DNA from 3 places in the Listeria sp. Marseille-Q6474 genome. Region 1 is predicted to be linked to each of the others. Evidence: riboswitches for the same ligand, from Rfam matches in the RefSeq annotation. Region 1 holds a riboswitch; each other region holds the start of a gene.
The links. Region 1 has a riboswitch for S-adenosylmethionine ahead of OC533_RS10705 (methionine ABC transporter ATP-binding protein). Riboswitches for the same ligand answer to the same signal wherever they lie in the genome.
Positions count from the first base shown of each region.

Region 2: another riboswitch for S-adenosylmethionine. It lies ahead of metE (5-methyltetrahydropteroyltriglutamate--homocysteine S-methyltransferase); the one in region 1 lies ahead of OC533_RS10705 (methionine ABC transporter ATP-binding protein).
Region 3: another riboswitch for S-adenosylmethionine. It lies ahead of OC533_RS04160 (5-methyltetrahydropteroyltriglutamate--homocysteine S-methyltransferase); the one in region 1 lies ahead of OC533_RS10705 (methionine ABC transporter ATP-binding protein).

Region 1 covers NZ_CAMPPS010000002.1:10,295-21,233, forward strand. Annotated here, with positions in the region: gene OC533_RS10680 (thioredoxin family protein) at 1-83, shown strand, start outside; gene OC533_RS10685 (cation diffusion facilitator family transporter) at 276-1,151, shown strand; gene cesR (response regulator CesR) at 1,227-1,922, shown strand; gene cesK (histidine kinase CesK) at 1,912-3,054, shown strand; gene OC533_RS10700 (hypothetical protein) at 3,133-3,321, shown strand; SAM riboswitch class I at 3,430-3,548, shown strand; gene OC533_RS10705 (methionine ABC transporter ATP-binding protein) at 3,638-4,660, shown strand; gene OC533_RS10710 (methionine ABC transporter permease) at 4,657-5,331, shown strand; gene OC533_RS10715 (MetQ/NlpA family ABC transporter substrate-binding protein) at 5,396-6,226, shown strand; gene OC533_RS10720 (hypothetical protein) at 6,267-7,343, opposite strand; gene sufC (Fe-S cluster assembly ATPase SufC) at 7,683-8,468, shown strand; gene sufD (Fe-S cluster assembly protein SufD) at 8,487-9,788, shown strand; gene OC533_RS10735 (cysteine desulfurase) at 9,789-10,939, shown strand, end outside.
Region 2 covers NZ_CAMPPS010000001.1:468-11,406, reverse strand. Annotated here, with positions in the region: gene OC533_RS00100 (isochorismate synthase MenF) at 1-976, opposite strand, end outside; gene OC533_RS00095 (1,4-dihydroxy-2-naphthoate polyprenyltransferase) at 1,151-2,089, shown strand; gene OC533_RS00090 (bifunctional homocysteine S-methyltransferase/methylenetetrahydrofolate reductase) at 2,122-3,975, opposite strand; gene metC (cystathionine beta-lyase) at 3,972-5,144, opposite strand; gene OC533_RS00080 (aminotransferase class I/II-fold pyridoxal phosphate-dependent enzyme) at 5,137-6,261, opposite strand; gene metE (5-methyltetrahydropteroyltriglutamate--homocysteine S-methyltransferase) at 6,283-8,580, opposite strand; SAM riboswitch class I at 8,687-8,793, opposite strand; gene OC533_RS00070 (MFS transporter) at 8,888-10,045, opposite strand; tRNA gene OC533_RS00065 (tRNA-Glu) at 10,108-10,179, opposite strand; tRNA gene OC533_RS00060 (tRNA-Ser) at 10,185-10,275, opposite strand; tRNA gene OC533_RS00055 (tRNA-Asn) at 10,312-10,384, opposite strand; tRNA gene OC533_RS00050 (tRNA-Ile) at 10,391-10,464, opposite strand; tRNA gene OC533_RS00045 (tRNA-Gly) at 10,491-10,561, opposite strand; tRNA gene OC533_RS00040 (tRNA-His) at 10,584-10,656, opposite strand; tRNA gene OC533_RS00035 (tRNA-Phe) at 10,683-10,755, opposite strand; tRNA gene OC533_RS00030 (tRNA-Asp) at 10,760-10,835, opposite strand; tRNA gene OC533_RS00025 (tRNA-Met) at 10,840-10,913, opposite strand.
Region 3 covers NZ_CAMPPS010000001.1:811,692-822,630, forward strand. Annotated here, with positions in the region: gene OC533_RS04140 (amidase family protein) at 1-1,840, shown strand, start outside; gene OC533_RS04145 (amino acid ABC transporter ATP-binding protein) at 1,883-2,611, opposite strand; gene OC533_RS04150 (amino acid ABC transporter substrate-binding protein/permease) at 2,604-4,046, opposite strand; gene uvrC (excinuclease ABC subunit UvrC) at 4,217-5,317, opposite strand; gene OC533_RS04160 (5-methyltetrahydropteroyltriglutamate--homocysteine S-methyltransferase) at 5,414-6,517, opposite strand; SAM riboswitch class I at 6,612-6,708, opposite strand; gene OC533_RS04165 (RidA family protein) at 6,773-7,150, opposite strand; gene OC533_RS04170 (DUF1294 domain-containing protein) at 7,229-7,486, shown strand; gene OC533_RS04175 (bacterial Ig-like domain-containing protein) at 7,755-10,939, opposite strand, start outside.

The DNA of each region.
Region 1 (10,939 bases):
AATTTAAGAACGGCGAACCAAAGGATTTAACGTATAAATTACATGATGCAACAGCTATTTTTGAATTCCTGTATAGTGAGTGATACAGGGATTTTTTCTGTGTTAATTTTTGCCCGTGCGCAAAAAAGTTTCGTTTCTCATATAGAACTGCATTTAGCTAAAAACATTGCTATAGACACAATTTGGCTACTCGTGGTAAGATAATTCGAGTTGTTAAAATAGTGTTTTATAAAGAGAAATTTTTAGTGAAACATAAACATATCGGAGGCTTTTCTATGAACAATTCTAACCTTACTATTTTATCGGTGTGTAGTAATTTTGTTATCGTCGTACTTAAATTAATTGTCGGCTTTTTCACGGGATCAGTAGCTGTGATTTCAGAAGGAATTCACTCTTCAATGGATTTATTTGCATCAGTCATTACTTTCTTTTCTATTCGAATTTCGAATCAGCCAGCAGACGAGGACCATCCATATGGGCACGGGAAAGCGGAAAATATCGCGGGGACTATTGAAACTTTATTGATTTTTGTAGCGGGTATTTGGATTATTGTTGAATCTGTTAATAAACTTTTAAATCCGCATGAAATTAGATTTCCAGCGCTCGGTATTGCTGTCATGCTTTTTGGGGCGATTGTTAATATTATTGTGTCACGAATTATTAAAAGAGCGGCAATTAAAGCCAATTCAGTGGCAATGAAATCCAATGCGCTACATTTATATACAGATGTTTTCACATCGCTTGGTATTGCGCTTAGTTTATTTTTAGTATACATAACTGGCTGGTTGTGGTTAGACCCAGTTATCGCTATTTTAACGGCATTTTATATTATGTACGAAGCATTTAAGCTTTTAAAAGAATCTTTTCCACCATTAATGGATAAACGTCTTTCAGATAATGAAGAAGAGGCGATTAAAAAGATTATTTTAGCGCATAAAAATAAATTTATTGAATTTCATGATTTTCGCTCTAGACGAGCAGGAGCGGAAGAATATATTGATTTTCATTTAGTAGTATCTTCCACGATGACAATTGAAAGTGCTCATTCGCTTTGTGATGAAATTGAAGCAGAGATTATGAATTTCTACGCGAAAGCAGAAGTTTTGATTCACTTAGAACCTGAAGAAGAGCGAGTGCTAACTAGAAATTAAAAATCAGCTCTTTCTATTCGATTTGTTTCTAAAGTGTTACAATAGGTAGAAATAAGAATGGAAAGGACAATGAGTATGACAACATCTATTTTGATTGCCGATGATGATAAAGAAATTGTTGATTTAGTAAAATTATATTTACAAAATGAAGGATACACAATTTATCAAGCTTATGATGGTGCGGAAGTATGGCGTTTAGTGCAAGAAAAGCAGCCAACATTAGTGATTTTAGATATAATGATGCCAGAAATGAATGGCCTTGAAGTATGCCGATTAATGCGGAAAAATGGTATTTTAACGCCAATTTTAATGCTTAGTGCAAAGGCAGAAGATAATGATAAAATTATGGGACTATTAACTGGAGCGGATGATTATATGGTCAAACCGTTTAATCCTTTAGAGCTCTCTGTTCGCGTTAAAGCGATTTTAAGACGTATGCAACAAATGAGTCAAGCGGAGCCAGTTAGTCAAGATAAGGTCATTATTGGACCAATTGTAGTTGATCGCGGGCTTCATGTTGTAACTGTTGGAGAAAAAGAACTTCATCTAACTACTTCAGAATTTGATATTTTATTTTTACTAGCGAGTGAACCAGGTCGCGTTTTCAGTTCGGAATATATTTTTGAGAAAATTTGGCAGGAGAAAGCACTCGGAGCGAGTAAAACGGTCATGGTCCATATTAGCAACTTGCGTGATAAATTGAGAGATGCTATGGGCGGAGAAAATGTGATTAAGACAATATGGGGAGTAGGGTACAAAATTGAAATCTAGGCTGGAAGTGTTGTTTACGAAAATTAGCCATGTGATGAATGTTTGGCAGGCGACTTTTTTTGCAATAGTGTCTTGGATTTTTGCTTTGATTACTGTCCAAACTATTTATTTGTGGAGTATTTCTATTCGTGATGATTCTTTGTTTTTACGTGAAGTGACGCAATCTATGGTTCAACTTTTTGGGCCGAATAAATATACTCGGATAATGCAGTCGTTTTGGATGTTATCGCTGAAGTTTTTAATTATCTTTTTGATTGCTTGTTTATTCTTTGCATTCTTTTATCGATTGATGCGTCAGCGGATATTAAAAAAACAACTACGAACGATTAATTTTGCTTTAAATGATGAAAAGCCGGTTGATACAGAAAGTTTTGTCCCGGAAATTCAAGAACTTGAGCGAAACATTGAAAATATGCGTGAACGACAAAATAAATTAATGAAAAAGGAAGAACAGGCGCAGCAAGCTAGGAATGACTTGATTACGAATGTCTCACATGATTTGCGGACGCCTTTAACGTCGATTTTAGGATATTTAAGTTATATTCATGAGGATCGTTATCGTGATGAGATTGAGCTGCGTTATTATACGGAACTTGTTTACGGAAAAGCGCGTCATCTGCATAAACTGATTGATGATTTATTCTCTTATACTAGGCTTGATAGTGTTGATTACCAATTGAAAAAAGACGAACTAGACATCATTGAATTACTCAGACAATTAGTAGCAGAATATGACGGACGAGCTGCAGAACGAAATATGCAGATAATCGAACATTTTGATGCTAATAAACTCATTATTGGTGGCGATGGTAACCAAATTATGCGTTTGTTTGAGAATTTATTTTCCAATGCGCTTAGATACGGAGAAGGAAATAAACAAATTGATGTAAGCGCGAAAAAAGAAGATCATATGGCTGTTGTGCGGGTCACTAATTACGGTGAAGAGATTCCAACCGTTGATTTGCCTTATTTATTTGAACGTTTTTATAAAGTAGATAAAAACCGGACAACAACGGGGACTGGTTTAGGCCTTGCAATTGCTAAGTCTATCGTTGAAAAACACGGCGGAATTGTTACCGCAGAAAGCAAACATCGCAAAACAAGTTTTATCGTCAAATTGCCTCTCATTTAATCTTTAAAAATTCTTAAATGTTTCTTTCCTTGTGATTTATGTTCTTTCAGTAGAATATAAATCACGGAGGAGAGAAAAATGAAAAAACATATTGTTTTAATTGTTGTTGCTTGTATCACAGTCATTGCGGTATTTATGTACATAATTCAAGTCAATAGTAGCGAACTTAAATATCAAAATAGAGCTCAGATTAAAATAGCCTCTCAGTTAGCTAGCCAGGAACATTCGGGAGAAAATAGTATTATTAGTGAAGTAAATTACAAATAGATGCGTATAAATAAAAAAGTTATTGACAAAGTGTGACGGAAAAGGTAATATGAAAAAACAAGAAACGTCACTATAGTCACAAATGAAGTGATATAATAATATGTAGAAATCTTATCCAGAGTGGTGGAGGGAAATGCCCTGTGAAACCCAGCAACCTAAACAATAATTCATTATGTGTTTAAGGTGCTAAGTCATGCAGAACAACGATTTGTTCTGAAAGATGAGAAGGAAGTTAGCCCATTTGAAAAAATGCTGCCTTTCTGCTCATTAGCAGGAAGGCTTTTTTGTATATCAGAATGTAGAAAAGGTGATAGAGATGATTACGTTACAGAACGTCGTAAAAGAATATACGTCTAGAAATAACAAAGTTCTCGCAGTCGACCATGTCGATTTAGAAATTGAACAAGGTGAGATTTTCGGAGTAGTTGGTTATTCAGGCGCTGGTAAAAGTACACTAATCCGAATGTTCAATGGATTAGAACTACCAACAGAAGGGTCTGTTGAAGTAGATAACCTACTAATTAGCCAAATTCGTGGTAGTAAATTAAGAAAAGCGCGCCAACAAATCGGAATGATATTTCAACATTTTAATTTATTATGGTCTAGAACTGTTGCAGAAAATATCGCGTTTCCATTAGAAATTGCTGGTGTTCGCGGTGAGAAAAGACGTTTTCGGGTCAATGAACTAATCCGACTCGTTGGCTTAGAAGGAAAAGAAAACGCCTATCCAGCTGAACTAAGTGGTGGGCAAAAACAGCGCGTAGGTATTGCAAGAGCTCTCGCGAATAATCCTAAAGTATTGCTTTGTGATGAAGCTACATCCGCACTAGATCCACAAACAACTGATGAAGTTTTAGAATTACTGCTAGACATAAATAAACGCCTCAACCTAACTATCATCGTTATCACCCACGAAATGCATGTTATCCGGAAAATCTGTAATCGCGTGGCAGTCATGGAAAACGGGAAAGTTGCTGAACTCGGTGACGTACTAGATGTTTTCCGCCATCCTAAAGAAAAAGTAACGCAGCGCTTCGTCCGCCAAGTAACTGATTCAGACGAAACGGAAGAACTAATCCATCTATTACTCGATAATTACGCAGAAGGTAAAATCGTTAAACTACTCTTCATGAGTGAAAATGCAACTCAGCCAGTTATCTCTCAAGTAGCAAAAGAAAATGATGTTATGCTAAATGTCCTTCATGGGAACTTAACTCAAACGCAAAACGGTGCATACGGAACATTGTATGTCCAAGTTCTAGGCACTGAAGAAGCGATAGATGCCAGTCTAACACAGCTACGTCAACTTAAAGTAGAAACGGAAGTGTTAGAACGATGACGAAATTACAAGAGTTATTTCCAAATGTTGATTTTCAAATGATGTGGGTTGCCACACAAGAAACGCTATATATGACACTTACTTCATTATTTGCAGTTTTTTTACTAGGAATCGTGCTAGGATTATTACTATTTTTAACCAATAATAAAAAACATGCCGGAGCGCGCATTTTATACTGGATCACAGCAATCCTTGTTAATGTGTTCCGTTCCATTCCTTTTATTATTTTAATCGTGTTACTTTTACCGATGACAAAATCGTTAGTCGGGACTGTAATTGGACCGAAAGCAGCACTTCCAGCTTTAATTATCTCAGCAGCTCCGTTCTATGGTCGAATGGTAGAAATTGCCTTTCGTGAAGTAGACAAAGGCGTTATTGAAGCCGCTAAATCCATGGGTGCGAACATGTTTACTATTATTGGTAAAGTGCTCATCCCAGAAGCCTTACCAGCGATTATTTCTGGTATTACAGTGACAGCAATTTCACTTGTTGGATTCACAGCGATGGCCGGCGTCATTGGTGCAGGTGGGCTTGGGAATACTGCCTATCTTGAAGGATTCCAACGTGGACAACCTGATGTAACAGTACTTGCGACAATTATTATTTTAATTATCGTCTTTATTTTCCAATTTATCGGCGACTTCCTAACAAAACGAACCGATAAACGCTAACCAATGTATATGAAGAAATTTATATAAAAAAACGCGGAATCCCCGCAAAAAAGGAGAGAATTTCATGAAAAAGGTTCTTGGTTTAATTTTCACATTAAGTTTAGTTTTAGTACTTACAGCTTGCGGTGGCTCCTCAGATAAAGCTTCATCTAGTAAAGACGATAATAAATTGGTAGTGGGTGCGTCAAATACACCCCATGCTCAAATCTTAGAACAAGCAAAACCAATCCTGAAAGATAAAGGGATTGACTTGAAAATTGTTAAATATACAGACTACGTTATGCCTAATAAAGCCCTAGAAGAAGGCGATTTAGATGCTAACTACTTCCAACATAAACCATATCTTGAATTAGAAGAAAAAGAAAAAGGTTACAAATTTGCTGATGTCGGTGCTATTCACATCGAACCAATGGGCATTTATTCTAAAAAAGTAAAAGATATTAAAGATTTAAAAGACGGCGCGCAAGTTTTACTTTCTAACTCAAAATCTGACTGGCCGCGTGTTATTGGGATTTTTGTAGATAATGGACTTTTAACGCTTAAAGATGGCGTGAAACCGCAAGATGCAACATTTGACGACATTAAAGACAATCCGAAAAACTTGAAATTCAAATATGATTTTGACCCAGCTTACTTGATGACTGCATATAATAATGAAGAAGGCGATGTTGTCGCTATTAACTCAAACTTTGTTGTAGACCAAGGCTTAAACCCTTCGAAAGATGCTATTGCAATCGAAAGCAAAGATTCTCCTTACGCTAATATTGTTGTAACTACTGACAAGAAAAAAGACGACAAAAACATTAAAGAACTAGTTAAAGTGTTACATTCAAAAGAAATTCAAGATTACATTACGAAAGAATGGGACGGAGCAGTTGTTCCAGTTGATAAGTAAACAAAAAAATCCTTTTACCGATTTGGTAAAAGGATTTTTTTTAATTAGCACTACTTAAATATAGTTTCAGTCCATCAGAAATGGCTTTATCAAGTTCTTTTTTAGAAACAATGTCTTTACCTTCTGGCATTGGAGGAACTTTTTCGTAATCAAGCATATCGACGGTTGTTGTTAAGTTGATTAAATCTTTTGTTTTGCTATCTTCAAAGTTTGTAGTAATAACGGCTTTACTGAAACCTTTCTTACTATCTGGTGTTAACGTTAATTTGAAATCGAGTGTTTGATTTTTATTGGAAGTAAGGTTTTTTAGCGAAGAACGAACGCTTTTTTCACCGGAATTCCATTTTTTTTGAGCTTCTTTTTGCGAGCTACCATCAATTTCTGAAAGAAGTGTGATGATGTTTCCGTCATTATCAAGTGCTGTAAAGACGTCATTGACTAAATCTTTTATTTCGTTTTTGGATAGGTTTAAAACAATATCTCCATTATCTTTGGAAGTGAAATGTTTGTCATCTAAGTTATTTAAATAGCTGTAAATTGCGATACCACTGGCTTCTTCAATTTTTTTCAATTCTTCCGCTTGACGATCAACGGTTTCTGAATCAATTGTTTGATTGGAGAAGTTTTGGAATGTCTCGAATACATTGAGATATTTAGATTCTAAGTCCTTATTTTGCGCGAGTACTTTGTTGAAAATCTGAGCTGCTGAATCGGATAGTAGGCTTGAAAAACTGTCTGCTGCGTCATAAATATCAGCTACAGGGATATAAGCTTTCCCGTCCTCACTGTTTTGGAGCGCGTGTAAGGTTAAATCAAGTGGTTCTTTGCCTTTCCAGTGAAGCGAATAGGCGCTATAGGAAGAGGAAGAATCACTATCTACAGAAATTTTATATTGAATGTTAGATTTTTTAAGTTGATTTAAGTCAATATCAGAGCCAAGTTTTTTAATGTAGTTATCAGATAGGTTGTTTACTTGGAATGTGACGTTCGTTGTAAATTGTTTATTTTCAGCTGTTTTCTTTAAAGTAGATGTGAAGTCGGACTTAGGGGAGCTGCACCCGGATAATGTGGCTAAAAGCAATACAAAGATGGTCAGAGCCATTATTGCTTTCTTCATATTTTAAATTCTCCTTCAATAAATAATCGTTTATTACAAATAAGTTATTATGTTGCAAATTTGTTACGTTACAACAATACCATATCTAAATAAGATATACAATCCTTTTTTATAGTAAAAAAGGACCTTTCTTCTATTGATATAGAGCGCTCTTTCTTTTATGTCATGGATTCTCAAATAAAATGGAAATAGTGATAATGCACGAAAACTGGTAAAAAACGGCTATTAATAGTAGAATGAAGGGGAGAATGCGAAGAGTGCTGGTTTTTATAGTTGTAATCAGATTAGAATTATACTAAACTAGGATTATGCAAATTTTACACTAGGGAGGACTTTTTTATGGCAACTTTAAAGATTCAAGATTTACATGTTGAAATAGAAGGAAAAGAAATTTTGAAGGGCGTTAACCTTGAAATTTCAACTGGCGAAATCCATGCTATCATGGGACCAAACGGAACAGGTAAATCTACGTTGTCCTCAGCAATTATGGGGCACCCGAAATATGAAGTAACACAAGGATCAATCACGCTTGACGGAGAAGATGTACTTGAGATGGAAGTAGATGAACGCGCTCGTGCTGGCCTTTTCTTAGCGATGCAATATCCAAGTGAAATTAGTGGTGTTACAAACGCTGAATTCATTCGTGCAGCCATCAATAGCCGACGCGAAGAAGGCGACGAAATTCCAGTAATGCAATTCATCCGTAAATTAGATGCCAAAATGGACATTTTAGATATGGACGAAGAAATGGCAGAACGTTATTTAAATGAAGGATTTTCAGGCGGAGAGAAAAAACGTAATGAAATCTTACAATTATTAATGATCGAGCCAAAATTAGCGATTTTAGATGAAATTGACTCTGGTCTTGATATTGATGCACTTAAAGTTGTCTCTAAAGGTGTAAATGAAATGCGCGGCGAAGGTTTCGGCTGCTTAATCATTACCCATTACCAACGTTTACTTAACTACATTACACCAGATTTTGTGCACGTAATGATGCAAGGTAAAGTAGTTAAAGAAGGTGGACCTGAGCTTGCTAAACGTTTAGAAGCTGAAGGTTATGACTGGATTAAACAAGAACTTGGTATTGAACTTGAGGAAGAAGAAGCAGTAGACCAACAATAAGGAAGTGAGGTTAAAATCATGGCAGAAAATATGACAATTAAAGATGATTTTATCCACGCTTTTTCAAGTAATGCGAATGAACCGGATTGGTTTTTAGAAATCCGTCGCAATGCTTTTAAAGCTTACGGGGAACTGGACTTGCCTTTTGTGGATAAAACAAAAATTACTCGCTGGAATTTCACGAAGTTTGAGACGTTTATACCTTTTAAAGAAGGCGTAACAAATGAAACTTTGCCTGAAAAAGTAGCGAATTTAGTTGATTTAGATAATAAAGAAGCCAATTTTTACGTTCAAATGGATGAAAGACCTGCGAGACTTCAGTTGCAACAAGAATTAGTTGATCAAGGTGTTATTTTTACAGATATTATTTCCGCTGTGAAAAACCATCCTGAACTTGTGAAAAAATACTTCATGACAGATGCAGTTCAAGTGAACGAACATAAACTTACTGCTTTTCATGCGGCACTAGTGAACGGTGGGATTTTCCTTTACGTTCCTAAAAATGTTGAAGTGAAAGCGCCAATTCAAGCTGTTTTTGTACAAGAAAAAGCAGAATCTCCACTTGTTAACCATGTGTTGCTTGTGGCGGATGATAATAGCGCAGTCACTTATGTGGAAAACTATGTAACAGTAGACAACGCACCTAAAGGGATTGTTAGTATTGTTGAAGAAGTAATCGCTGAGAAAAATGCGCGTATTACTTTTGGCGGTGTAGATAATCTTGCAAGTGGCGTTACGACATATGTGAACCGTCGTGGACACATTGGAACAGATAGCCAAATTGAATGGGCACTTGGCCTAATGAATGATGGCGACACAATTAATGAGAACGTAACAAACCTGATGGGTGATGGCTCTTCTGCTGATGTTAAAACAGTGACAGTTGGTCGCGGTAAGCAAACGCAAAACGTAACAACTCGCGTGACACATTACGGAAAAGCTTCTAACGGTACGATTTTATCTCATGGTGTTATGAAAGAAAGAGCAACAACTATTTTTAACGGAATTGGTCACATTAAACATGGTGCTTCTAAGTCTGATGCACAACAAGAGTCACGTGTATTAATGCTTAGCCCAGAAGCACGCGGCGATGCGAATCCAATTTTATTAATTGATGAAAATGACGTAGTTGCAGGACATGCGGCTTCTGTTGGACGCGTTGATCCACTACAATTATTCTATTTGATGAGCCGTGGGATTTCTCAAAAAGAAGCAGAAAGATTAGTTATTCATGGCTTCTTGGATCCTGTTGTTCGTCAGTTACCAATCGAAAGTGTAAAAACGATGCTTCGTGAAGTAATCGAAGGGAAAGTGCGCTAAATGATTGATATCCAAAAAATTCGGGCGGATTTTCCAATTTTAGATCAAGAAATAAATGAAAAACCGCTAGCTTATTTAGATAATGCTGCCACTTCACAAAAGCCAAAACAAGTTATTGCTGCTTTAACTCATTACTATGAATTTGATAATGCGAACGTTCACCGCGGTGTGCACACACTTGCGGCAAGAGCGACGGATGCATATGAATCAGCTCGTTCTAAAGTAGCCAAGTTCATTCATGCTCGCGAAGTTGCAGAAATTATTTTCACAAGAGGTACTACTTCAGCGATTAATTTAGTTGTAGATAGTTACGCGGAAGCAAATATTGAAGCGGGCGATGAGATAGTTATTTCTTATTTAGAACATCACTCCAATTTGATTCCATGGCAACAGCTAGCTAAACGTAAGGGTGCGGTTTTGAAATATATTGAGTTAGAAGAAGATGGAACGATTTCAGTGGAACAAGCCAAAAAAACGATTGGTGAAAAAACGAAAATCGTTGCATTAGCTCATGTTTCTAATGTACTCGGAACTATCACGCCAATTAAAGAAATCGCAGCAATTGCTCATAAATTTGGAGCAGTCATTCTCGTTGATGGTGCGCAAGCTGTGCCTCATATGGAAGTCGATGTAGTAGATTTAGATGCTGACTTTTATGCTTTTTCTGGACATAAAATGATGGCTCCTACTGGCATTGGCGCTTTGTATGGAAAACGTGAATTACTCGATGCGATGGAACCTACCGAATTTGGCGGAGAAATGATTGATTTTGTTGAATTATACGATTCGACTTGGAAAGAACTGCCATGGAAATTTGAAGCTGGAACACCAATTATCGGCGGAGCAATTGCGCTAGGTGCGGCGATTGATTATTTGGCAGAAGTCGGACTTGCAAATATTCACGCACATGAACAAGAATTAGCCAGCTACGCGATAGAAGAAATGAGCAAAATCGAAGGCATTACCATTTATGGACCAAAAGATGCGAGTAAACGTTGTGGCTTAGTGACTTTCAATTTAGAAGGCGCACACCCACATGATATTGCGACTATTTTGGACGAAGATGGAATTGCAATTCGAGCTGGTCATCACTGTGCACAACCGTTGATGAAATGGCTAGATGTCTCTTCTACAGCTCGCGCAAGCTTTTA
Region 2 (10,939 bases), on a different contig from region 1:
TAAATGGTTTTAACGTTTCTTCCATCATTTGTACAACATAGGAATGCTCTCGTAAATTTTTTGCGTCTTGCAGTAAAGCATTTCCTAGGGCTTCATCTGCATCATCCGTAGCACCACGTTCGGTTGAACCTGCTACACAAGAGGACTGGATTGTATCCCCATTTACAGCAAGCAATCTTTCTGGAGTTGCGCCAAAAAAGACTCCCGTTCCCTTTTCTATAAGAAAGAAATAACTATTTTCTTGTGTTGCTAGCATATTTTCCAAAATAATTGCGCTATCTACTTGTCGCTGGAAACGTAACCCCATCCGTCTAGCTAAAACTACTTTTTTCACGTCTTCTGAATGATTAATCATATCGATAATTTCACTTGCAGTCTCTAGGAAATGCTCTTTACCAATTTCCTTAAAATCTGTTAGCAATGCCATTTCAGCTTCATTAACCTCTTGATGAATGATTTTTTGCCACTGATTAAAAACAGCTTCTAATTTGCTCTCCGTATCATCTGAGTAGATGGACAAATTGACCGTTAAGTAGCTTTTCCCATCCTTATTAGTCAACATAAATAGCGGTAAGTAGAACAAACCATCTTTAAAACTTTGCCATTCTTTCTCTGTATCCCGCTCAGGATCAAAAGCAAAACCGCCAAAGTAAATTGGCCCAGTTGCATCTACTGTTGCATTTGTTACACAAGTGCGCAGTCTTTTTTCAATTTTCTCTTGCAGTCCAAGAAAAGCATCTTTTTTCTTCTCCGCCAAAAATTGTTTCGTTACACCAAAACCGGTCATCGTCAGTGTCATTTCTGGATTTTGCCAGAAAAAACGTTCACCTTTAAAAGCCGTACCAGCTTTTTTAAACAATTTGACTGGAGACACTAATTCATCTAACTCAGTTACCCAGCTAAATAGAGCCGGTTGATCTTGGCTTGCGCTACGTTTCGCTTGATTAAATAAATCAAGAGGCAATTTAGTATTCATATGCTTATCTCTCCTTTTACATTCACATCTTCTATTATACCAAAAATAGAGCTAAACTGCTTGGTTTGCGTTTTTTCTTTCATTTCGTTATTAATTATTGACGTCGTTCAATTAATTCCCTAAAATGAAGGGTAGACATCTGAAACATATGGAAGTGAAAAAGGAGAGAAAAACATGGCTAATGCCTCAAAATCTGCACTTACGAAACAAACTGGATTTCAAAAATGGTGGTCGTTACTTCGCCCTCATACGCTTGTAGCTTCTTTTGTTCCGGTATTTTTAGGAACCTCCGTCGCAATGAGCTATACCAGTTTTCATTTTACACGTTTTATCGTCATGCTAATTGCTTGTTTCTTCATTCAAACATCAGCCAATCTATTCAATGAATATTTTGATTATAAAAAAGGACAAGACGATGAACATTCGGTTGGAAATGGTGGTGCTATCGTTCGTAATGGTATGCGCCCAGGTTTTATATTGTTCCTAGCAATCTTTTTATACATTTTATCGATTCTCGGTGGCGTTTATCTATCCATTGAATTAAATTGGTACGTTGGCTTACTTGGCGCAATTTGTATGCTTGTTGGCTTTCTTTATACAGGCGGACCTTATCCAATCGCTTATACGCCGTTTGGTGAAATTATGGCAGGGTTCTTTATGGGAGGAATTATTACTTTTATTTCTTTCTACATCCAAGCGGAATTTATTAGTTCGTTTATCGTCTACGTTTCCATTCCAATAATGGTACTTGTTGGAAACTTGTTACTAGCCAATAGTATTCGTGATTTAGTTCCTGATAAGAAAAATGGCCGTTTAACTTTAGCTATTTTACTTGGTCGTAAATGGGCAACCGTTCTTTTCGCAGCTGCTTTTCTTTTCAGTTATGTATTTGAAATCGCCCTTATCTTTACCCAAGATGCTCCGTGGTGGACACTATTAATTCTACTTAGTTTGCCAGAAGCCATTCGTGCTGTTCGTCGTTTCATTGGAAAAACTTCACCTATCACAATGGTTCCAGCAATGAAATCTACTTCCAAGGCTTTAACTATTTTTGGAATTACACTAGCATTCGCTTATCTTTTAAGCCTATTATCTAGAAACTTATTCATGTAAAAAACTGGTTGTCCTAATGACAACCAGTTTTTTTATTTGGAAGCAATTTGTAATTGTTGTTTATTTTGAACATATTTCGCAAGTTCAATCGACAAATCATATCGTAAAAATGGCGTAATAATATAAATCCCCTGAAAATGCTCACAAATAGCATCAACTAATTCACGCGCAATCGCCATGCCTTCTTCATTTGCGTGACCGTGTTCTTCCGCTTCTCTCATCCGTTCCCGAACCTCATCAGTCAAGCGAATGCCCGGAACTTCATTATGAAGAAATTCTGCATTTCGACTTGAAAGTAATGGCATAACCCCGATAAAAAGCGGCACATCAATATTTGCCTTTTGCAAAGCTTCTTTAAGCAAAACAGCTTTATTTACATCATAAATGGGCTGCGTAATAATATAATCCGCGCCGTATTCTACTTTTCGTTCAATTAATCGAACCGCCTTTTCTAAGTTAAGCACATTGGGGTTAAACGCTGCGCCAACATGAAACCGCGCTTTTTCCTTCAACGATTTTCCCGTATATGAAATACCGTCATTGAACTTTTTAATCAGCTGAACGAGCTCCACCGATCTTAAATCAAACACCGAGGATGCTCCTGGGAAATCACCTACTTTAGTCGGATCGCCCGTAATCGCAAGCACATCATGGAGACCGAGCTTATGAAATCCCATCACATGTGAATGCATCCCAACTAAATTATGGTCCCGCGTCGTCAAATGAATCAGCGGTTTAATGCCATACTCATGTTTCAAAATGGAAGCCAGCGCCATATTACTAATTCTCGGAGTCGCTAGCGAATTATCCGAAATCGTAATCGCGTCAACTCCAGCCTCATCCAGCGCCTTAGCTCCTTCAAAAAATTTCGATGTATCAAAAGTCCGAGGTGGATCAAGTTCTACTAAAATCGTCAACCGTTCCTTCACCTTATCAAGTAAACGCTCACCAGACTCCTCGTCCTCCACTTCTTCAGGAACAAGCTCCAAAATCGGTCGAACTTCTTTTTCCAAAACGGGCTTAGTACTTTCTAATCCTTTACGCAAAGCACGAATATGATCTGGAGTCGTTCCGCAACAGCCACCAATAATTCGTGCACCTTCTTGTCGAAAAACTTCCCCGTAATGCTCAAAATAATCTGTATCTGACTGATAAATGACTTTCCCTTCTTGCACTTCTGGCAGGCTCGCATTGGGATAAACAGCTAAGTATGCCTTATCATAAAGTGGTACTGTTTCAAGAGCACGCGCCATATGATATGGTCCAAGTCGGCAATTGATACCAACTACATCTGCACCGAGCGCAATAAGTTCTTCCAGCGCATCTGGTAATTTTTTCCCGTTTTGAAGGATACCTGGTTCATGCATCGATACATTTGCCACGACAGGTAAATCAGTCGTCTCACGGAGAATTTTCAACACCGTTTTAAGTTCATCTAAATCATAATACGTCTCGAGCAAAATTGCATCCACACCATCTAACAAAAAACAGTATAGCTGCTCCCGAAAACTACGCTTAATTTCTTCCAGAGGAGCCGCCGGAAGTCTTGCATCCACAGCACCATTTATCCCGCCAATCGTGCCAAAGATATACGTCCCAGTCCCTCTCGCCGCTTCCTTTGCTAACCGAATGGCGGCTTGGTTAATTCGCTTCACTTCATCCTCAAGACCATATCGAGCGAGTTTAATATAATTGGCTCCGTAAGTATTAGTTTGAATAATATCCGCACCAGCACCAATATAAGCCTTATGAATCGCTACAATATCTTCCGGATGAGATAAATTCAGTTCTTCAAACGAACGGTCCACCCCGTAGGAATAAAGCAAAGTGCCCATCGCACCATCTGCAATTAATACTTTTTCGCTTAAATCTTTTCTTAAATTCATTTCGCGACACTTCCTTTCTTAACGAACGAAAGTGCTTGTTTTAAATCAGCAATCAAATCATCGGCATCCTCTAGTCCCGCTGAAAAACGTAATAATCCTGGTGTAATTCCTTGCGCCAAACGCTCCTCTTCCGGAACAGCAGCATGAGACATTTTAGCAGGGTAAGATAAAATACTCTCAACCGCACCTAAACTCACGGAAAATACCGGTAACTCCAAATGATTTACGAGCTCGCGCACAGCTTCTTCGCTACCAAGATCAAAAGACAAAACAGCTCCACCACTCGTGGCTTGTTCTACTTGAATTTCATAGCCTGCATGGGATGGTAACCCAGGATAATGCACCGCAACTACATCTGGTTCCGCATTTAAAAACAAAGCAATTTTTTCCGCAGTTTCCGTCCCAGCTTTCATCCGAACAGATAGCGTTTTAAGTCCACGAAGCAGCAGCCAAGAATCTTGCACCCCAAGAACCCCACCAGTTGAATTTTGCAAAAAGTAAATAGCTTCAGCCAAATCCGGGTTATTAGTAACAATAAGCCCCGCCAAAATATCACTATGACCGCCAAGAAATTTCGTCGCACTGTGGATAACCAAATCTGCCCCAAGCTCTAACGGTTTTTGAATAAGCGGTGTTAAAAATGTATTGTCAACAAACGTATGGCAGCCATTCGCTCTCGCAAGTTTAGAAACAGTCCGAATGTCCGTCACATGTAATAGCGGATTGGATGGTGTTTCCAAGTAAACCAACTTAGTATTCGCTTGAAACGCCTTCGCAACTTCATCAATGTTTGTCGTATCAACAAAAGTATGCGTAATCCCAAACCTCGGCAACACTTGCTCAACCAAACGAAAAGTTCCACCATACACATCTTTTGAAATAATAAAATGATCCCCTTTAGATAGTGTGAAAAGTGCCGCAGAAACAGCAGCCATACCACTTGCAAAAGCAAAACCGTTCGTGCCACCTTCTAATTCCGCAATCGCTTGCTCCACTTTTTCCCGCGTTGGATTGCCACTTCTTGCATAATCATAAGTATGGTAATTATCAAAATCATGTTGATGAAATGTAGACGATAAATGAATGGGCGTATTAAGTGCACCTGTTTCTTTATCGATTCCTAAACTAGCTTTAATTACAGCTGTATCTTGCCCATAATCCTTAGCCACGAGCGGTCACCCCTTTCAAAACCGCATCAAGCGCTTTAGATAAATCAGCAATTAAATCTTCACTAGCTTCAATTCCAACCGAAATTCGTAATAATTTATCTGTGAGCCCATAAGAATTTCTAAGTTCCACTGGAATATCGGCATGAGTTTGCGTTGTTGGATAAGTAATCAAACTCTCTACCCCACCTAAACTTTCCGCAAAAGTAAACAACTCAAGCTCTTTTAAAAGTGGCGATACGAGCGCTGCATCCTTAATAAAGAAACTAATCATTCCCCCGCGGCCCGGATAACGCACTTCCTCCACTAACTCATGCTCCTCCAAAAACGCAGCGATTTTCTCCGCATTTGCTTGATGCTGTCTCACTCGTAAAACAAGCGTCTTCAGACCACGAATCAAAAGCCAACTATCAAATGGCGATAACACAGTACCCGTTGCATTTAGCTGATCAAAAAAGAATTTTCCAAGCCATTCCTCTTTAACAATAACCGCGCCTGCCAGCACATCGTTATGTCCACCAAGATACTTCGTCGCACTATGAATAACAATATCTGCGCCTAAAGTTAATGGTTGCTGCAAAACAGGTGTATAAAAAGTGTTATCTACAATAACAAGTAAATCATTCGCATGTGCCCACCGAGACACACTAGCAATGTCTGTTTCTTGCATCAATGGATTAGTCGGCGTTTCGATGAAAATCGCTTTTGTTTCCGGGCGAACCAATTTTTCCAAATCATTCACGTTCGCCCCGTCCCAATAAGAAAAACCAATCTGATATTGCGCTCCAAACTGTTCAAAATATCTAAAAGTCCCACCGTACAAATCCTGCGAGCTTATGATATGTTCACCCGTTTTAAAAAGCTGAAAGACTAATTGAATTGCACTCATCCCAGAACTCGTCGCAAATGCATGCGTTCCATTCTCTAGTTCCGCAAGTGCTTCTTGTAAAGCATCTCGCGTTGGATTTCCCGTTCTAGTATAATCATATCCCGTTGATACCCCAAGATCGGCATGCTGGTAAGCTGTAGAGAAGTAGACTGGCATATTGACAGCACCCGTTCTTTCACACTTTCTATTTCCAATTTGCGCTGCTATCGTCTCTTGTTTCAGCTTTGCCATAATTACCTCTCCTCCATTCCTTTATTTCTCTAATACTTGATATTCTGCACGAACTTCTTTAGTAGCTTTAATCATATCTTGAAGTGCGGCAATTGTTTCAGGCTCTTTACGCGTTTTCAACCCACAATCCGGGTTAATCCAAAATTGTTTTGCATCAATTGCACGTAACGCACGACGGATATTATCTTGAATTTCTGAAACAGTTGGAACTCGCGGGCTATGAATATCATAAACACCCAGTCCAATTTCTTTATCATAAGTCACTTCTTCAAATGTCGAAATAATCTCCCCATGACTTCTTGACGTTTCAATCGAAATAACATCGGCATCCAAAGCGCTGATTGTATCAATAATGTCATCAAAATCCGAATAGCACATATGCGTATGAATTTGCGTATCATTTTGAACCGAAGCAGTTGTTAATTTAAATGAATATACCGCATCATCTAAATATTTTTGCCATCTCGCTTGTTTCAATGGTAAACCTTCACGTAAGGCTGGCTCGTCCACTTGGATAACCTTAATGCCATTACGTTCTAATGCTTCTACTTCTTTACGAAGCGCGAGGCCAACTTGATTCGCAACAACACTTTCCGGCACATCATCACGGACAAAACTCCAATTGATGATTGTTACTGGCGCCGTTAGCATCCCCTTCACTGGGCGCTTCGTTAACGACTGGGCATAGACGCTTTCTTTCACTGTAATTTCCTCTGTAAAAGCAACATCCCCGTAGATAAGTGGTGGACGAACCGCTCTCGAACCATAAGATTGTACCCACCCAAATTTAGTTGCCTGGAAGCCTGCTAATTTTTGTCCAAAATATTCTACCATGTCAGTACGTTCAAATTCACCGTGAACTAACACATCGATATCTAAATCCTCTTGAATTTTAATCCAGCGAGCAGTTTCTTTTTCAATAAATGCATTATATTCTGCATCGGTGATATTTCCTTTTAACCAATCTGCACGTGTTTTCCGAACTTCTGGTGACTGTGGAAAACTTCCGATAGTCGTTGTTGGAAACAGTGGTAATTTGAGCCATTCATGTTGTAATTTGATTCGTTCTGCAAATGGTAATTCTCGGTCAACCCGAACATTTTCTAAATTAGCAATCGCCGCTTGAACTTCTAAATTATTTCGATGGCTTGATTCATTAAGTGCTTTTACAGCCTCACGAGCTTCATTTAGCTCAGCAGCCACACTTTCCTCACCTTCTGTTAAAGCTTTCGTTAAAATAGCAATTTCATCTAATTTTTGATCAGCAAATGATAAACCACCTAGAATCACTTCATCTAAATCAGGTTCGCTTAGTTTGGTTACTGGTACATGTAATAATGAATTGGATGGTTGGACAATCAATTTATCCTCCGCCACATAATGAGCGATGTCAGTAAGGAGTGCCAATTTCGCATCCAAATCACTGCGCCAAACATTTCGACCATCAATCACCCCAGCCGCTAAATATTTATCTTGCGGAAATCCGTGAGCTTTCAACGCTTTAATCGAATCGCCGTGATCATGAACAAAATCAATTCCAACCGCCGCAACTGGCAAATTAACAACCTCTTCATAATAATCCAAACTTTCAAAATAAGTTTGTAATTCTATTTTCAAGTTTGGTACAGCATCATGAAACGCTTTGTATACTTTTTCAAATAAAGCAATTTCTTTTTTATCAAAACTAGTTGCAAGATAAGGTTCGTCAATTTGAACCCACGTAGCACCAGCAGTTTCAAGCTCTTTCAAAATTTCAATATACGCTGGAATAAATTTATCTAATAATATTTCAAAGCTTTCTGCATCGCTACCTTTTCCAAGTTTTAAATAAGTAACTGGACCAACTAGTACTGGCTTCCCTTCAATCCCAAGCTCGATTTTCGCTTCCTCGTAGTAGTAAAGCGCCCGGTTATCTAATACTTTAGGATCAGCTTCAGCAAGTTCTGGCACGATGTAATGATAGTTAGTATTGAACCATTTAGTCATTTCAGAAGCAACCGCGTCACTCTTACCACGCGCAATATCAAAATATGTATTTAGCGAAACTTTCCCACCATCATGTTGAAAACGTTTTGGAATAATCCCAAATGTAACGCTCGTATCAAGCACTTGATCATAAAAACTAAAGTCACCAACTGGAATCAAATCAATTCCTTTATCTTGTTGTTTTTTTAGCGCATGTAATCTTAGAGCTTTCGTTTCCGCCAATAATTCCTTTTCTGAAATCGCACCATTCCAAAACTTTTCTAGCGCACGTTTCCATTCACGTTTCTCCCCAAGTCTCGGATACCCCAAGTTTGAACTAATCGCCTTTACCATACCTATCACCTTATCCTCTCAATTTTTTGCCAATAAAAAACCTCCCTAGAGAACTAGAGAGGTTTGGAAGTTTCGATACACAAATACAGTGAAACTTTTTAAGTCTCTCTTATCTCTCGAAGCATCACACTTCGCAGGATTTAGCACCTTTTCAACGAATTGAAAGGTTGCTGGGTTTCAACGGGCCAGTCCCTCTACCACTCATAATAAGAGTAATTTATTTAGTTTTTTTAATCACTTAAATTGGATTGAAATCATCATACCACTTGCAACTAAAAACTGTCAATCATTAAATTTTTATTTTCTTTCAATGTGCTTCCTTCCGTCCTCCCAAAGCTAATAATAAACAGCCTAGCAAAAGGATTCCAGCGACCACAAAATAAAATATTTGATTTCCAAAAATCCCTATCATCATCCCCGTTGCACTCGGACCAATAATACTCCCTAAACTAAAGAACATTCCTACCAAAATATTTCCAGCCGGAAGTAGTTCAAGCGGCGTCAAATCAGTCATATAAGATAACCCTAGTGAATAAAGGGAGCCTAGCAATATCCCCAAAATAAAGAAAAATATCACAAAGAAAATAGGTATCTTAACAAACGCTGTTAATACAAAAACCACAGCCCCTGCTCCAGTCAAAAGCGGTAACATTTTACCACGACCAAATTTATCACTAATAATCCCAATCGGCACTTGAAAAATAATCGTCCCAACTGAAAAAGAAGAAATAATCATCGCAATCATCATTGTATCAAGGCCATCTCGCAACCCTACAACTGGAAATGTCGCATTAAGTCCGGTTTCAAGAATCCCATACAAAAACGGTGGAATCATCGCAACCCAAGCCATCTTAAATACGCCCGAAAAGCGTTTTATACTTCCCCAAAAAGAAATTTTCCGAATAACAGCCTTTTCTCCCACGAAATCATTTCGAATAAACCAAACAAGGCTCCAAGCAATCAATACTAAAATACCTGACAAAAAGAAAGGCAAGTTTGCATTTACTTTTGCCAAATTCACCAACTGTGGCCCAATCGCAAATCCTACAGAGAAAAACAAACCATAAATAGCCATATTCCGACCACGCTTACTAGGATCACTCATTGCTCCAATCCATGTCTGCGATGAAAAATGCAACATATGATCCCCAATACCAATAAGCAATCGCAATATAAACCAAAAATATAAATTAAACCAAATAGGAAAAGCAAATATTGCAATCGCAACAAGCCCTCCGCCAACTAATATTATAGGCTTGTAACCATATTTATGTAAAGGTGCCTCAATAAATGGAGAAATCAGTAGAACACCTAAGTAAATTCCTGTTGCATGAAACCCATTTATTCCAGCACTTACCCCTTTTTCTTCTAAAATTATCGCAATAAGTGGCAGTAAAACACCCTGAGATAATCCAGATATAGCTACAACCATCGTTAAAATCCAAAACTTCCCTTTTGCCCCCATAACACACCTCCGAAAACTTACTAAAAAAAAACAATGTCGATGTTCGACATTGTTTTTTTAGATGACCCGTACGGGAATCGAACCCGTGTTACCGCCGTGAAAGGGCGGTGTCTTAACCGCTTGACCAACGGGCCATATCTGGCGGAGAAGGAGGGATTTGAACCCTCGCGCCGCGCGAGCGACCTACACCCTTAGCAGGGGCGCCTCTTCAGCCACTTGAGTACTTCCCCAGATATAAAAAATCTATTCTCTTTTTGAAAGAATAACTCCACAGGCAGGACTCGAACCTGCGACCGATCGGTTAACAGCCGATTGCTCTACCAACTGAGCTACTGTGGAATAAAATGGGCCTAAATGGACTCGAACCATCGACCTCACGCTTATCAGGCGTGCGCTCTAACCAGCTGAGCTATAGGCCCCTAGTAAATCTAATTTCATGGTAAAAAGCGGGTGATGGGAATCGAACCCACGACAACAGCTTGGAAGGCTGTAGTTTTACCACTAAACTACACCCGCATAATAAAATTTAAAAACAAAGGGCGGATAATGGGAATCGAACCCACGAATGCCTGAACCACAATCAGGTGCGTTAACCACTTCGCCATATCCGCCATAAGGCAAAAATGTTTAAAAAGAATGGCTTGGGACAGAATCGAACTGCCGACACCTTGAGCTTCAATCAAGTGCTCTACCAACTGAGCTACCAAGCCATAATGGCGGTCCCGACGGGATTTGAACCCGCGATCTCCTGCGTGACAGGCAGGCATGTTAACCCCTACACCACGGAACCACTATTGCGGGGGCAGGATTTGAACCTACGACCTTCGGGTTATGAGCCCGACGAGCTACCAGACTGCTCCACCCCGCGACAATAATATTTAATTTAGTCCACAT
Region 3 (10,939 bases), on a different contig from region 1:
CCAGCAAACTTCCGCTCCAGAAAGAACCTCTAGTATGACAAAAAAAGACCTTCCAACCTCTAAACCCAAAGATTCCAACCAACATGATAAAGACAAAAAAATCGGTTCAAATAAAGAAAACTTCAAACTAGAAACTGGTTTTGGCAATAAAACATTAGAAGTTGGTAGATTAACTGGAAGAGTTTCACAGGAATCTGTTAATCAAAACAAAAATTTCGAAATTAAATTAACAAACGACAAAACAGCAGCAGCGAAAAAAAAGGGAAGTTCTAAGCTGAATAACACTACACCGAATAACACTTTGCCGAGTAAAGCAAAACCTGGGAAAGTAAATCCAGGTAAACAAAAACCGACCGAAGAGGCGCCAATCCAAGATATAAACTTTTATGACAAAGAACGAGTAATGGACCCAATTGACGCACAACTAGAATCATTGGATATAGCGGCTCTTGAAGAAAAAGAGCATCTCGTAATTGGAGCTGACATTGCCAAACTTCAAAATTTAATTACAACTAACCAATTGAGTTATAAAGAATTAGCCGGAATTTACCTCAACCGAATTAAAAAGCACGATCAAAATGGGATTATGTTAAATGCAATAACAGAAATTAACCCTACTATTATTGCTGAAGCAGAGCAACTTGATAATCAAAATGAATCAAATAAACCAGCTTTATACGGCATGCCTGTCGTTTTAAAAGATAATATTGGTACTATTACCCTGCCAACAAGTGCCGGTACTGTAGCCCTTAAAGATTGGGTAATGGAGAAAGACGCGGCTATCGTAGACAAACTTAAAACAAACGGTGCTTTAATTCTAGGAAAAACTAATATGTCAGAATGGGCAGCTGCAATGGACGACGGAGTACCAAATGGCTACTCAGGAAAAAAAGGGCGTAGCAAAAATCCTTACTCTTCCGAACTAGATCCACTTGGTTCAAGCTCTGGATCTGCAACTGCTGCTACTTGTGATTTTGCTGCAATTGCGATTGGAACAGAAACAAATGGTTCTATCATTTTACCAGCAGGAGCTCAATCTGTTGTTGGCTTTAAACCCAGCCAAGGCCTTGTAAGCAACGAGGGAATTATCCCACTCTCAAGTAGATTTGATACGCCTGGTCCACTTACAAGAACAGTTACAGATGCTTATTTAACAACCAATGTTTTAATGGATGAGGCAAGTCAAACACCACTTTCCAAAGATGCGCTAAAAAACAAGCGGATTGGACTACTGTCTGATGATGAAAGCAATGAAGAAACAGCCATCCTAAAGAAAATTAAAAAAGATTTAACAACTGCTGGCGCAACGGTTATAGAGGGCATCACACTGGAAGAATTAGAACAAGTGGATGCTGATTATATCACTTTATTAAATGCCGATTTCAAACGAGATCTTAATCAATTTTTACAAATTAATCGTTCTCCTATGTCAACTTTAGAATCAATTATCGCTTTTAACAAAATAAATCCTACTAGAAATATGAAGTTCGGTCAAAGTGAACTAGTAGCATCGCAGAATAATACAATGACGAAACAAGAAGCGGATAACGTAGCTAATGACCTCATTCATATTACACAAAACGAACTGGATTCTGTGTTACAAAATGAAAGATTAGACGCTATCGTATCAGCAGGTGTCGGCGGGTCTGTGAAGTTCCTAGCTCCAATCGCTGGAAATCCGGAACTCACTATCCCAGCTGGCTATGACACTGAATCAAATCAACCTAAGAGCTTAACTTTTGTCTCTAAGCGAAATACGGACATAGCTTTACTAAATATGGGATATGCTTACGAACAGATTTCAAAGAATCGAAAAAATCCCGTTTTAACAAACCAATAAAAAAGCAATATGCCTGAATAATACAGGCATATTGCTTTTTTATTATAAAACTTTGTCTAAGAAACTAATTGTTCTTTCGTTTGTAGGGTTGTCAAAAATATCAGCTGGCTTTCCTTCTTCCACGATATAACCGCCATCCATAAAGATAACACGGTCGCCAACTTCGCGAGCAAAGCCCATTTCGTGGGTAACAATCATCATTGTCATTCCATCTTTAGCTAGCTCTTTCATTACTCCAAGAACTTCCCCGACCATTTCAGGGTCAAGTGCGGAGGTTGGTTCGTCAAATAACATAATATCTGGGTCCATTGCAAGAGCTCTGGCAATCGCAACCCGTTGTTTTTGTCCACCAGATAGTTGATTTGGAAACTCGTCTGCTTTTTCTTTTAGCCCAACTTGCTCAAGTAAACGAAGCGCGTTACTTTTCGCTGCTTCTTTATCCATTTTTTTCAGTTCTACAGGAGCTAAAGTAATATTTTCTAAAACAGAAAGATGCGGGAATAAATTAAAATGTTGAAAAACCATACCGATGTTTTCGCGAACTTTATTAATATCTACTTTTTTATCTGTAATATTAAAATCGTCTACAACAACTTCACCAGCTGTTATTTCCTCTAAGTTATTCATGCAACGAAGAAAGGTACTTTTACCAGAACCAGATGGCCCGATTACGCAAACTACTTCGCCTTCTTTTACTTCTATATCAATGCCTTTTAGCACTTCATTCGCGCCAAAACTTTTTTTAAGACCTGTTACTTTAAGTTTAGTCATTTCGTAATCTCCTTTCCAAACGATCGGACACTTTCGTTAAAATGGTAATGACGATTAAGTACATAATTCCAATGATAAGCCAAGTCCATGTACTTTCAAACGTACGCGCCATAATAATTTTACCAGATTGTGTTAATTCGACGAGCCCAATTGCCGACATGATCGACGTATCTTTCAAAGTGATAACGAACTGGTTGATAAAGGATGGAATCATCATCCGAATTGCTTGTGGTAGAACGACTTTCATCATTGCTTTTTTATGTGGTAAGCCAAGACTTCTTGCTGCTTCCATTTGTCCTTTGTCGACAGATTGAATCCCGCCACGTACAATTTCGACCATATAAGCACCGGCATTTAAGCTTAGCGCAATGACCCCTGCCAAGAATACTGGCATCCTAAAGTCGAGCGCTGCTGGAATACCAAAGTAGAAGAAGAATGCTTGAACAATTAATGGTGTTCCACGGAAAATATCTACATAAACTGTTGCAATCCCACGTAGAATTTTACTATTGCTCACTTTCATAAAGCCAAATGTAATACCGATAATGAAGGCAATAATTAATGAAACAACGGCTAGACGAATAGTCAACCACATTCCAGCTAAAAGTGCTGGCCAGGAAGATTTAATAATACCCATGAAGCCTTTTTCAGTAGTATTTTCTTTAACAGCGTCTTTTCCTAAATAAGTTTCAAGGATTTTATCGTATTCGCCGCTAGCTTTAATATTAACAAGGCCGTCATTGAATTTCTTTAAAAGTTCTTGATTTTGGCCTTTATTAACGGCAAAACCATATGAATTCCCTTTTTCTTTTTCAGTAACGATTTTTAAGCCGTTTCCTGTTTGCACGCCATAAGCGAGTACTGGATAATCATCAAAACATGCAACTGAATTTCTTGTTTTAACATCATCATACATTTGTGCTGAATCATCAAATACAACAATATCAAAACCGTATTTATCTTTTATTTTTTCAGCAAAAGCGTAACCTTCTGTACCTGTTTTAACGGCTACTTTTTTGCCTTTTAAATCATCATAATTCTTGATTTCGTCGTTATCTTTCAGGATTCCCATAACAACGCCAGAGTCAAAGTACGGATCAGAGAAATCGAATTTTTGTTTCCGTTCGTCTGTAATACTCATTCCAGCGATTACGCCGTCTACTTGATTAGCTTCAAGTGCTTGAACGGCTGCATTGAATCCCATTGCTTTAATTTCATATTTAAAATTTTGATCTTTGGCAATGGCTTTAAGAATGTCCATGTCAATCCCGACATGTTTCCCATCTTTTTCAAATTCGAAAGGTGCAAAAGTAGTATCTGTACCAATCAAGTATGTTTCTTCTGCGGCTTTTGCATTTAACCCGTTTCCTGTGAAAATGAACATGGCAACACATGCAACTGCCATTGTTAGTATGAAGCGTGAAAATTTCTTCATATTGTGTCCTCCCTCTATATGTGTTTAGCTATAATTAATTATTTTATGTAGCATTAATTTTTTTCCGTACTCGTAAGATTTTACCATAAGGCTAGATTATTGACCATAGTTATTTATGATAAGATTTTCAATACAGCAAAACAAAGAAGCTAATCAGTGAAAGCTAGCTTCTAACTGTTTTTCAATTGGTTTTCAAAATCGTATTCTTTCATCTTAGCATATGCGGCATACGTGCTCTTAGCGTTTTCGATAGCTAAATTAAGCTGTTTCTTCTTTCCACCTTTTTGCGGGAAGGAAGAAGCCTTACGGAGCGGCTCTTTCAAAGTAATTTTATCGATTTTTTCTGCGATTAGCAACTCTTTTGGTTGGATGTTATTTGGGTCTTCGTAAAATTGGTTGATAAAATTGGCTAAGTCTTCTTGAAGCGAATTTTCGATTGGAAATACATGCCATTTACTACCGTTGATTGCACCATTTCGGACGAAGAAAACGAAAACACTTAAATGATTATCTTGTTCATAACAGCCGATAATATCCCGATTTTTTAGTCCGGGGAAAATAATATGTTGTTTTTCGATGGTTTCATTAATAGCATGGATTTTATCGCGTAGTTCAGCAGCTCTTTCGAATTCCAGTTTTTCGGTGGCTGCTTCCATGTCTTTAGTGAGCTTCCCCTTCACGCCTTTAACATCGCCTTCAAGAAAACGACTAATTTTTTGAATTTGTTTTTTATATACAGCCGGTTCAATTTCCGCTTGGCAAGGTCCTAGACAAAGTCCTAAATGATAGTACAAACACGGACGTCCCGGCTTTCCGTCACATCTACAAAGCGGATATAATTTTTCAATAAGTTCTACCGTTTGCCTTGCTGAAAACCGACCAGGATATGGGCCGAAGTAGTGCGCGCCATCTTGTTTCACTTCAAATACAACTTCGATATGCGGATTTTTCTCATTCGTGATTTTAATATAGGGATAACTCGTTCCTTCTTTTAACTGGATATTGAAAGGAGGTTGATATTTTTGAATTAAAATCATCTCGAGAAGTAGTGCCTCTTTTTCGGAAGTAGTGATAATTAGTTCTAAATCACGAATTTGTCTTACAAGTCTTGCTGTTTTACCGATTTGTTTACTATGAAAATAAGACTTTACACGGTTTTTTAAACATTTAGATTTGCCAATATAAAGTATTTCGTTATTTTCATCTCTATAAATATAGCAACCTGGTGATTCAGGTAATAAGGTTAATTTGGTTTGTAATTTGTCATCCAAAGGGCTTCCCCTCCTTCTAGAACATCTATTCTATTCCTACTTGCTGTTTTTGTAAAGACGAAAAAAGAACTAGCCTAGGCCAGTTCTTCTTATTCGTTATTTTCCCCAAACGTCTTCTGCGATTTTGACGACGTAACGTAATTTGTTCCATTGCTCTTCTTCACTTAAAATATTGCCTTCTTCTGTAGAGGCGAATCCGCACTGTGGGCTAAGGCATAATTGGTTTAGCGGCACAATCTCACTCGCTTCTTTAATTCGTGCTTTGATTGCCGTTTCATCTTCTAAATCCCCTGTTTTAGAGGTGATTAAGCCGAGAACGATTTTCAAATCTGGGCGCGCTACATATTTTAGTGGTGAAAAATCTCCAGAACGTTCATTATCATATTCTAAAAAGAAACCATCGATATTTAGTTTGCCAAATAATGTTTCTGCAACTGGTCCATAACCGCCTTCTGCTATCCATGTAGAGCGGAAATTCCCACGACAAATGTGCATCGTAATAACCATATCTGCTGGTTTATACTTGATAGATTCATTGATAAGCGTTTTATATGTTTCTTGCAGTGTATCGGGGTCAAAACCTCGCTCACGCACGACTTCACGCTGTTCATCAGAGCATAAATAGCTCCACGATGTATCATCTAATTGTAAATAACGACAACCGGCATCATAAAAGGCTTGAATCGCTTTTTGATAAGCAGCCGCTAAATCAGCCACAAATTTATCAGCATCGTCTATATATGGCTGATACTCCATGTCACCACGATAATGAAGCATCGCCGGACTTGGAATCGTTTGTTTTGCTACATGATTTTCACCAACGGCTTCTTTTAGGAAAATAAAATCTTCTATAAATGGATGCGTCGTGAAATCAATTGGACCTGTAATTTTCACCGAATGAGATTTTGTTTGGACTTTGCTAAATTGAATGCCTCCCGCCGCATCGTATCCTTCTACCCCATCCAAATTCTCTAAGAAATCAAAATGCCACCAAGCGCGGCGAAATTCGCCATCAGTAATTGCTTTTAAACCCACTTCTTTTTGTTTTTCAACAATGTACTTGATTTCTTCATTTTCAATTTCACGTAATTCTTGAGTTGTAATTTCGCCACTTTGGAATTTCTCGCGTGCCTCTTTAATTGCCTTTGTCCGCAAAATACTTCCAACATGATCTGCATAAAATGGTGCCACTTGATTCATTTTCTTCTCCTCAATTCTAGTTATTTTTATGTACAAAAAAACTTTCCCCCAAAAGACAGCTTTTAAGGGAAAGAGTGATTTACCTGTTTCGCGTGCCTTATCTGTCAGTGATACTGCTGGATTTGGCACCGTGAAAAGTCCGGTTGCCAAGGCTTCACTGGGCCAGAACCCTCCACCTTTCTTGATAAGTTACTATGTAATTGGTTCTTATTATATCGTTTACTTCTTGTAATTGTCAAATTTATTTCTGAATATTTATGCTTCTGCGATAACTTCGATTTCAATGTCAGCATCAAGCGGTAACTTGGCTACTTGGAAAGCACTTCTCGCTGGGAAATCGCTGGAAAAGAAAGTAGCGTATACTTCATTCACAGCTGTAAAATCATTTAAATCTTTGAAGAAAACGGTCGCTTTAATGATTTTGTCTAGTCCAGAACCAGCTTCTTCTAGTACGGCTGCTAAATTTTTAAAAGCTTGCTCAGCTTGTTTTGTTGCGCCTTTTGCTAATTCTCCAGTTGCTGGGTTAATACCAAGTTGACCTGATGTGAAAATAAGTCCATTCACTTTTACAGCTTGTGAATATGGTCCGAGTGCTTTTGGGGCTGACGAGGTTTGAATAATTTCTTTTGCCATTTTATCCCTGCTTTCTTTTGTGGTATGCTTTTATTCTAATCAATAAAGTTAGTTTTAGCAATAAAGGGGGATTTCCAGATGATTTTAACGATATATTTAATCGCGATAACACTTATTTCTTTTCTATTATTCGCTGTTGATAAACGGAAAGCAATTAAACACGCATACCGGATACCTGAGTCGGTACTACTGCTCTCTGCATTTCTTGGTGGTGCCTTTGGTAGTTGGATGTCGATGCAGTTGTTTCACCATAAAACGCAAAAGCCGAAGTTTCGGATTTTAGTTCCGCTTGCGATGGTTTGGACTGTAGGGGTTTTGGTTTGGTGGTTGTACTGAATTAACAAGCTAAATTTGTCGATTTTTTAGCTTTTATAATGTTCAAATTCCCAGCAGAAATAGTTTTGCAGTGCTTGACATGAGTCATTCCAATTGTCTTTTAAACATGATTTCTATCTTTGATAAAAGTAATTCATAGCTATATTTTAACAGTCTTTTTGTACAGTTCTTAAAATTAGTAAAACACTATAACAAATCTATTATGTCTAATAGTAAAAAATACCGACCAGAGAAAACTGGTCGGTATTTTTATTCTTACTATCTTTTATTAGTTTTTCCTTCTTAATTTCTTTCTACCTCTCATTACCAACAAGAGCATGCTTAGAACAAGTAAGCTCATGCCTGTCCAGATTACCCAAGTGTTTGTTTGGTCACCTGTTTTTGGTAATGGTTTTGCTGCTTCATATGTTGTTGTATGTTGCTTGTTATCAACTACTTTTAATGGTGTTTTTTCTACTGATGGTTTTACTGGATTTGTAGGTCCTGTTGGGTCTGATGGGTCAACAGGTTTTACATTTTCTGCTTTTACTTGAATGTTAGCTGTAACAGAAAGTTGTTCCTTCCCTGCATCTGCAGTTCCTTCATTTGGATCATACGTGTAAATCACTTTGTAGATACCAGCTTTATTTACATCTACTTTACCATCTACTTGGATTTTGGAGAAAGGAATTGCTACACCATCTCGGTTTGTCGCACCTATAAAATTAGCTTCTGCTTCCCATTTTTCTCCATGTGGGATAACGCTATCTTTTACAGTGATTTGAGCTTGGTTTTGGATCACAGTAATATGGGCTACTTTTTTCACTCCATCATAGATATAGCTTACTTCATATGCGCCTGCTGTTTTAGAATCAACTTGACCGGTTACAGTTACATCTTCAAAAGAAATTTGGTCGCCTTTTTTATTTGTAGCGTTATCGAAGTTGTCTTCTGCTTTCCATTTATCTCCTGTATAAATTGTGGAGTCATGCACTTCTAAACTTGTTTTCCTTGGACTTACAGTGAGATTAATTGTTTTCGAAACACCACCATAACTATAAGTCACTTGGTAAACACCAACTGTTTCTAAATCAACAGTCGGATTTTCTGAAACGTTGATATTTTGCCAATCTACTGTATTTCCATCTTTATCTTGTGCACTGTCAAAATTATCTTTGGCATCCCAGCTATCTCCCACATAGATTTCAGAATCATGCGCGTTCACTGCTGTTAAGATGTCTTTTACTTGGATATTAATTGTTTTTGAGACACCGTCATATGTGTACGTTACTGGATATGTTCCAGCTTTGTCTGTATCAACAGTTCCTTTAACTTCGATATCAGCAAAAGCGACGGAATTGCCATTTTTATCAAGCGCACTGTCAAAGTTATCTTCTGCATTCCACGCATCTCCTACATAAATCGCGGAATCATGCGCGTTCACTGCTGTTAATTTAGCTTTCACAGTTAAAGTGATTTTTTTCGATACTTTGCCATACTTGTAAGTGACTTCGTAAGCACCTGCTTTAGCTGTATCAACGGTTGGTTTTTCTGTGACTGTAACATCTTCTAGGTCAACCGCGTTACCATCTTTGTCAAAAGCACTATCGAAGTTATCTTTAGCATCCCATGCATCTCCTACATAAATAGTAGAGTCATGAGCACTGATACCTTCTTTATTTTCTAAAACAGTAACTGTAATAGTTTTCGAAACGCCATCGTAGCTATAAGTGATGGTATTAGTACCAGCTTCATTTGTATTAACATTTCCTGCCACTGTTATATCAGCAAAAGCGACGGAATTACCATCTTTATTAAGCGCACTATCAAAGTTGTCTCCCGCATTCCATGTGTCACCTGTATAAATCGTGGAATCATGCGCGTTCACTGCGGTTAATTTAGCTTTGACAGTAACATTAATTTTTTTAGAGACACCATTATATGTGTAAGTTACTGGATACGAACCAGCTACTGCAGTGTTTACAGTTCCTGTAACTGTCACATCGCTAAACGCTACATTAGTTTCGCCTTCTTTATTTGCTGCACTATCAAAGTTGTCTTTCGCTTCCCATGTGTCTCCTACATAAATAGTAGAATCATGTGCGTTCACTGCTGTTAAATCTTCCGCTACAGTTACTTGAATAGTGACTGAGACTGTTTTGCTATCTTTAGTTATCGTGTAAGTTAATGGATACACGCCACCTTGATTAGAGCCATTTTTTATTGCATTAAGTTGTGTTTGGTTCACTTGTACTAAGTCTAAACGATCTTCGGCACTTGAATTAACACCGTCTTTTACCTCTTCAAAGGCTGCTGTTTTTGCGAGAGTTAGTGCCTGTGCTTTCGTTAAATCAGTGGCTTCTTTGTACTCCATCGAAAAGTCAGTCGCACCCATGGTATAACCGTCTTGTTGCGCAACTGTTCCCTCAGTTCCAGTAACATATAGTGGAGCTTTGGAGCTTTGTTCTGTTCCAAAAATATCTTGAATTGTAATCGTTAAATCCGTTACATCAATCGTTTTATCATTTGTGGAAACGCCAACTACAGCTGCTGAACCATCTGCTAATGTTTGTACTGTTGCCACTTTTGTATCTGCAACAGTCCATTTGTAACCATTTGTTGTTGCTTTAATATTTTTAAAGAAGCTTGGTTCAATAGTATCTTCGGCAGCTTGTCCAGTTGTTGAAGCTACTTTTGGTAATGTGATTTCTAAATTGCGACCCATTTGCACTCGTTTTTCATTTAGGTTAACTTTTAAATCTTGTGTAGGATTATAAGCGTAATAACCTGCATTTGCGTATTGTGAGCTTGGTTGCGTTGGATCGATTTGTTTCACCCAACCTTTGTCTGCTCCGCTGTATGGAACATCACTATCTAGTGAAATATCTTTACCAATATTTTTCAACGTATATTGATAGCCAGCTTTGTCTGGGAATTTCACTGCATAATTACCATAACCAACGCCATCATTGTAATCAAAACTGTATTTACCGTTGCTATCTGTTGTGGCAGTTACATTTTTGTCTCCTACTTTGGCAGGTTGATAAACAGATGTGGATTCATTCCATTTGTACAACTCAACTGTTTCATTCGCTAAAGGTTCATCGCCTTTATCTTTTTCATACAAACCATTAACATCTTTATCATTAAATAACATACCGGCTACTTCGCCAATTACTAATTCAGCACCTACTTTTGTTCCAGATAATGAACCAGCGAACGTATTAGTAATTACACGGTAATACGGGTTGTAGATATCACGTTCACCAATTTTGTTGCCTTCTGTTGCTGAATCAAATGTTTCATCTACTTTAAGTGGTACTTTGAAGGTTTGTGTTTCACCTGCATTAATTTTCGTTTTAACTTTGATTCGGACCATATTTACTTTTTCATAGTCAGAAACTGTATTTGAGTATATGCTGGTAGAATCGTAATTGTTTTCTGTTGCATTTGTTGCATAACTAATGTCGAATT